DNA from 2 places in the Paenibacillus sp. MMS20-IR301 genome. Region 2 is predicted to be linked to the other one. Evidence: a T-box and tRNA genes for the amino acid it is inferred to sense, from the RefSeq annotation. Region 2 holds a T-box; the other holds one or more tRNA genes.

Region 1 (3,386 bases), 2.3 Mb from region 2:
GTAAAGAGCAGCCGCTCCGGCATATGCATGTCAAATTAGCTAAGCGTTACGGACAGGAGAGACGTTAAGCCTGCGGAAAGGCACCAAAGTGCCGGACTTGCGGACACCAGCGCCGTTATTTCACCAAATAAATGGAGTGAGCCCATGAAAAACGGCGGATAAGGGCCGTGGTGTCCATAAGAATCAGCCTTTTCTATAAGTCTTAAGTTCGTTCAACCTATATATTTATATACAAAAAAAACCCTTGGAATTCAAGAGTTTCTTAAGCAACTATATAAGCGGGTGATGGGAATCGAACCCACGCTATCAGCTTGGAAGGCTGAAGTTCTACCATTGAACTACACCCGCAAAAATATAAAATCGGGATGACACGATTTGAACATGCGACCCCCTGGTCCCAAACCAGGTGCTCTACCAAGCTGAGCTACATCCCGAAAAAAGAAGAAAAGATGGCGCGCCCTAAGAGATACGGATGCTACGCACCCGATTGCGAAGTTATTCTATCGAAGCGGATGCTCCAACGAACTCGTTCGAATCTTGAGGACACTTTGGATATTCAAAGAAGAAAAGATGGCGCGCCCTAAGAGATTCGAACTCCTGACCTTTTGATTCGTAGTCAAACGCTCTATCCAGCTGAGCTAAGGGCGCAAAATCTATATGGAGCGGACGACGGGAATCGAACCCGCGACCCTCGCCTTGGCAAGGCGATGCTCTACCGCTGAGCCACGTCCGCAAAAACATGGTGCGCGTGAAGGGACTTGAACCCCCACGTCGTGAAACGCCAGATCCTAAGTCTGGTGCGTCTGCCATTCCGCCACACGCGCACACTTTACAAGGAAAATGGTGAGCCATGAAGGACTCGAACCTTCGACACCCTGATTAAAAGTCAGGTGCTCTACCAACTGAGCTAATGGCTCGCATATAAGGGGTCCCCGAAAAGTAATCGGATTAACCTTCTAAGCTTAACTTCACTTTTTGGGGTGAAGTGGCTGGGGATATAGGATTTGAACCTATGCATGACGGAGTCAAAGTCCGTTGCCTTACCGCTTGGCTAATCCCCAATAATATAATTAGCATAACCTACGGAATAGGATGGATACTCTATACTTCGAGATATAGGATGCACAATTCCTAATACCTTTATGCCATGAAGATGGCGGAACCGACGGGATACTCTTCACTTCGTTACGAGATTGCGATGTAGTGCTAACGAAGCTTATGCTTCAACGAACCCTTAAATGGAATCTCATCCCTGAAGCAGATAAAGATGGCGGAACCGACGGGATTCGAACCCGCGATCTCCTGCGTGACAGGCAGGCATGTTAGGCCAACTACACCACGGTTCCAAGTTTGGTACTTTGGGGTCCCCGGAAAGTATTCGGAATATGCTACAAAGCATCTCTTCACTTTGTGGGGATTGGTTGCGGGGGCAGGATTTGAACCTGCGGCCTTCGGGTTATGAGCCCGACGAGCTACCGGGCTGCTCCACCCCGCGTCAGTAAAAATATTGTCCCTTGGGGTCCCCGGAAAGTACCCGGAATCCTCTGCGAAGTCTTTGCTTCACTTTGTGGGGAATGTGTATGGTGGAGGCTGAGGGGTTCGAACCCCCGACCCTCTGCTTGTAAGGCAGATGCTCTCCCAGCTGAGCTAAGCCTCCATGAGATATATCATTAAAATAAATGGTGACTCGTATGGGATACTCTTCACTTCGTTACGAGATTGCGAAGTATTCCTACCGAAGCCGATGCTTCAACGAACCCAGGGAATTCTCATCCCATAAATCGAAGAAGATATTGGTGACTCGTATGGGATTCGAACCCATGTTACCTCCGTGAAAGGGAGGTGTCTTAACCCCTTGACCAACGAGCCATAATGTTTGTTTCTAAAAGTACTGCTACGGAGAGAGAGGGATACTCTTCACTTCGTTACGAGATTGCGATGTATTGCTAACGAAGCTTATGCTCCAACGAACCACTGAGGGTTCTCATCCCTTACAAGGAAGCAAAGCTACGGAGAGAGAGGGATTCGAACCCTCGAGACGCTTGTGGCGCCTACACGATTTCCAATCGTGCTCCTTCGGCCAAACTCGGACACCTCTCCATGGTGGCTCCCCGAACAGGACTCGAACCTGTGACAACTCGATTAACAGTCGAGTGCTCTACCAACTGAGCTATCAGGGAAAATGGTGGGCCTTAGTGGACTCGAACCACTGACCTCACCCTTATCAGAGGTGCGCTCTAACCAGCTGAGCTAAAGGCCCGTTCTCGTACACTATACAGCTATTATGGGCAAAAAAAATACCACAAGGTGTGTGGAATTGTCCGCTTGGCGGCGTCCTACTCTCCCAGGACCCTTCGGTCCAAGTACCATCGGCGCTGGAGGGCTTAACGGTCGTGTTCGGGATGGGTACGCGTGGAACCCCTCCGCTATCGCCACCAAACGGGCATTTACAGCGTAAATGCTTCAGGATTTGATTCCTGAAAACTGAATCCGAAACGAAATTTGCGTTTGCCCTTCTTACGGGGCCCCCGGAAAGTATTCGGAATCGGCTTCGTTAGCCTCTTCTTCACTTTTTGGGGTATTCTTGGATAAGCCCTCGACCGATTAGTATTGGTCAGCTCCATGCATTACTGCACTTCCACCTCCAACCTATCTACCTCGTCGTCTTCAAGGGGTCTTACGTATTGGGAAATCTCATCTTGAGGGGGGCTTCACGCTTAGATGCTTTCAGCGCTTATCCCGTCCGTACGTAGCTACTCAGCCATGCTCCTGGCGGAACAACTGATGCACCAGCGGTACGTCCATCCCGGTCCTCTCGTACTAAGGACAGCTCCTCTCAAATTTCCTGCGCCCACGACAGATAGGGACCGAACTGTCTCACGACGTTCTGAACCCAGCTCGCGTACCGCTTTAATGGGCGAACAGCCCAACCCTTGGGACCTACTTCAGCCCCAGGATGCGATGAGCCGACATCGAGGTGCCAAACCTCCCCGTCGATGTGGACTCTTGGGGGAGATAAGCCTGTTATCCCCAGGGTAGCTTTTATCCGTTGAGCGATGGCCCTTCCATGCGGTACCACCGGATCACTAAGTCCGACTTTCGTCCCTGCTCGACTTGTAGGTCTCGCAGTCAAGCTCCCTTATGCCTTTGCACTCTGCGAATGATTTCCAACCATTCTGAGGGAACCTTTGAACGCCTCCGTTACTCTTTAGGAGGCGACCGCCCCAGTCAAACTGCCCGCCTGACACGGTCCCCGTACCCGCTTAGGGTACCAGGTTAGAACCTAGATACGATCAGGGTGGTATCCCAACGGCGCCTCCGCAGAAGCTTGCGCTCCTGCCTCACCGGCTCCCACCTATCCTGTACAGATCGTACCCAAATTCAAT
Region 2 (3,386 bases):
ATATTGTGCTGCCGCAGGCGGCGGGGGCCTGATTGATCTGCAGCCAAGGCTGCTGCGAGTCGAAATATTTATTGGCTTTGCGGATGTGGCTGAAAATCAGCTCAAGCGCCTCCTTGAAATGGCCTGCTTCTATTAATTGACCGGCATCACGGTACAAATGTTCAATCAAGTCTGCCCACTCAGGCGCAAGCTCACCGGATGGGATTTTTCCCGCGAAGGATTTGTTCACGAACACCAGGCTGCGGTTGACAAAATTACCGAAAGCACCAAGCAGCTCACTGTTGTGACTGTGAATGAATTCGCGCCAGGAGAAGTCGGCATCCCGTTTCTCAGGGCCGTTCGCAGTCAGGAAATACCGGATGGAATCCGGCTCATAGCGGCTGAGAATGTCCGGTACCCAGACAGCCCAGTTGCGGCTGGTGGAGAATTTCTCACCTTCGAGGGTCATATACTCACAAGCCAGAATACGGTCCGGCAGATGCAGTCCGCCTGCACCAGTCAGCAGAGCCGGCCAGATTAAGCTGTGAAACGGCACATTATCTTTGCCGTGGACATAGTAGGCCGTTATGGAGTGAGGCTCTTCCCTATCCTGCGCAGCAGAATCCAGCCAGAAATCCTCCCAGCGGTTGCCGGTTTCAGCAGCCCACTGTCTGCTGGCCGAGAGATAACCGCTGACGGCTTCGATCCAGACATAGATCTTTTTGTCGGCGAAGCCGTCTGCCGGAACATCTACGCCCCAGTCCAGATCGCGCGTAGCCGCCCGGTCCTGGAGCCCTTCCTGCAGATACCTGCGGGTTAGGCGCACAGCATTTTCTCTCCAGCCCTGCGCAGATTCTACGTAATCCGAGAGTGTGCTCTGGAAGCTGGATAGAGACAAATAGAAATGCTCGGTAGAGCGGAGTACAGGCGTGGTTCCGCATAGCTTGCAGGTACGCTCCAGCAGATCCGCCGGATCAAGCAGAGTGGAGCAGTAATCACACTGGTCGCCTCTTGCCTGCTTGCCGCAGACCGGACATCGGCCTTCAACATAACGGTCCGGCAGGAACCGCTGATCCTGCTCGCAATAACATTGAAGTGTAGACTTCCGGTACAAATGCCCGTTCTCCAGCAGCTTTAGGAACAGCTCCCGTACAACGCGGTGATGCTGCTCCTGATCGGTCCGGGTGTACAGATCATAGGTGAAGCCAAGGGTACGGAAGCAATCTGTGAATTCCTGATGGTACCGGCTGGCGAATGCCCCGGGGGATACCCCCTCTTGGGCGGCCTGTACAGCGACCGGAGTCCCGTGGCAGTCACTGCCGGATACGTATAGAACCTGGTCGCCTTTGGCGCGGTGGTAGCGGGCCAGGATATCTCCCGGCAGAATACTGGCGAGCCTTCCCAGATGCAGGGAGCCGTTGGCATACGGCCAAGCTCCTCCGATAAAAATATTGCGCATGTTAATCATCCTCCTCAAAGTTTTGAAAGCATCAGCTTCCATGAATTTTCTTCGCAAAACTCGCTTCGGAAGCATCAGCTTAAGTTTTGATAGCATCAGCTTCAGTTCGCCGGAACGCAAAAAAGGCCCTCATCCCCAAAGGGACGAGAGCCTGTGCTCACGTGTTACCACCCAAATTCATCGATGCCTTGCAGCATCCACCTCTTCAGGTACGGCCGTGAGAATCACGGATATACCCTAGCATGGTAACGGATGCGGGTTCCGGCGCAGCCTACGGCCCGTGTGAACGGACTTCGGTGCGCAGCTCTGAGACCATATTCCCGAGGGTTTTCTTTGCTCCTTTTCAGCGGCCGGAGCTCTCTGTGAAAGAATTGCCAGGGTACTCTTTCTCTTCGCAGCTATTGTAGTTATGCTAATTACTGGATATCATAAAGGGCAGACACTGGTTATGTCAATACCGCAATTTGATTCACACAGAAAAGGAGAATGAGACTTTTGCCGGAACTGGAAAAAAAGCAGGAAAAGAATAATTCAGGTGGTGTAAAAGGATGGCTCGGCGGCGGGTTAGTACTGCTGCTGCTGAAGGGGAAGGCTATTCTCTCTCTCCTCAAGCTGGGAAAGCTGGCGGGTCCGGTCATCTCTATGGCAGTATCCATCTGGGCATACGCTCAGATCTATCCCTGGGGCTTTGCTGCAGGGTTCGTTGCCCTATTGTTCATACATGAATTAGGGCATGTGCTGGCTGCCAGACGGATCGGCCTGCCGGTAAGCGCCCCCTTGTTCATCCCGTTTATGGGAGCGCTCATCACGATGAAGAAGCAGCCGCTTAATGCCAGGGAGGAAGCTTACTTGGCCTTTGGCGGACCGGTGCTGGGCAGCATCGGTGCGGCGGCAGTATTCGGGGCAGCTTATTATTATCACAGCCCGCTGCTCTATTCGCTGGCCTATGTAGGATTCTTCCTGAATCTGATCAATCTGCTGCCGATTCATCCGCTGGATGGCGGACGAATTGCTACGGCGGTTACCCGCTGGTTATGGCTCGGAGGCCTGATCGGCGGATTAGCTGTCATCATCTACTTGAAATCCGTTCTGTTCTTCATTATCTGGGTGCTGTTTGCTTACGACTTGTACAAGAAATATATTAGCCGCCGTGCACAGAAGCAGATGCATACCGTGCTGAAAAGCTTCCTGATCCCGATAGAGGACTTGCGGGATCAGGGGTATCTGATTCCCGGGCCGGAACATAAACGGGAGTTGCCGTTTACAACCTACAGTGATCTGGAGCGGCAGCAGTATCTAGGTGTCCGCTGGGAGAGTCTGGACTATTATGGCACTGCAAGCATGCCGGTCCAGTCTATTATCTATAAAGTGCGGGTGGTACAGCTGGAAGAGATTTATGTGGATGCACGGGCGCAGCTGAAGATGCAGTGTGAGGTCAGCTTCAGCGTTTATGAGAATGATAAATACTATGATGTTCCGGCAGCGTCCCGCTGGAGATACGGAATTGCTTACTTTGCACTTGCAGGGATTCTTGGGGGCATGATGTATCTTGTTCATATTGTTGGCAATGTAAATCTATAATTATTCGTTTATGAAGCTTCTTATTCGTCAAAGCTGTATAGAGCCAAGATGAATGGGAGGGACAACAATGACTTTGACAGCAGTGCGGGCTGGAGTGGCCGGAATCTGCCTGCTCCTCGTGACAGCGGGATGTTCAGCAGGAAGCAGGGAGCCGGAATACACGCATATCCGCAGTATGAGCGGACTAGACGGAGGGCTGGATACTCAGGACAACCGGGTATCACCGGTGATGCTGGATGTGTACGACCGGTCCATTCCGGAAGAGGTTTATTCGGTTCAGTAGTTCAGCGGCTGTCTGTCTCAGCACTTGCAGGCCGGCTGTCCGGGCTCTCTATATACAGAATATTAAGAATTCTGTATAATGGCT

What was found. The T-box of region 2 lies ahead of metG (methionine--tRNA ligase). A T-box ahead of a tRNA ligase gene usually reads a tRNA of that ligase, here a tRNA-Met.
Region 1: it encodes a tRNA-Met, which carries the amino acid that the T-box ahead of metG (methionine--tRNA ligase) is inferred to sense. The anticodon was not compared.

What each region holds. Positions count from the first base shown of each region.
Region 1 covers NZ_CP135275.1:4,813,717-4,817,102, forward strand. The annotation lists tRNA gene LOS79_RS20620 (tRNA-Gly) at 278-348, opposite strand; tRNA gene LOS79_RS20625 (tRNA-Pro) at 361-434, opposite strand; tRNA gene LOS79_RS20630 (tRNA-Arg) at 572-648, opposite strand; tRNA gene LOS79_RS20635 (tRNA-Gly) at 659-733, opposite strand; tRNA gene LOS79_RS20640 (tRNA-Leu) at 741-824, opposite strand; tRNA gene LOS79_RS20645 (tRNA-Lys) at 842-917, opposite strand; tRNA gene LOS79_RS20650 (tRNA-Gln) at 987-1,061, opposite strand; tRNA gene LOS79_RS20655 (tRNA-Asp) at 1,269-1,346, opposite strand; tRNA gene LOS79_RS20660 (tRNA-Met) at 1,419-1,495, opposite strand; tRNA gene LOS79_RS20665 (tRNA-Val) at 1,582-1,657, opposite strand; tRNA gene LOS79_RS20670 (tRNA-Glu) at 1,795-1,869, opposite strand; tRNA gene LOS79_RS20675 (tRNA-Ser) at 2,011-2,100, opposite strand; tRNA gene LOS79_RS20680 (tRNA-Asn) at 2,105-2,180, opposite strand; tRNA gene LOS79_RS20685 (tRNA-Ile) at 2,184-2,260, opposite strand; rRNA gene rrf (5S ribosomal RNA) at 2,324-2,440, opposite strand; rRNA gene LOS79_RS20695 (23S ribosomal RNA) at 2,585-3,386, opposite strand, start outside.
Region 2 covers NZ_CP135275.1:2,528,539-2,531,924, reverse strand. The annotation lists gene metG (methionine--tRNA ligase) at 1-1,480, opposite strand, end outside; T-box leader at 1,575-1,843, opposite strand; gene LOS79_RS11240 (site-2 protease family protein) at 1,925-3,019, shown strand; gene LOS79_RS11235 (hypothetical protein) at 3,087-3,302, shown strand.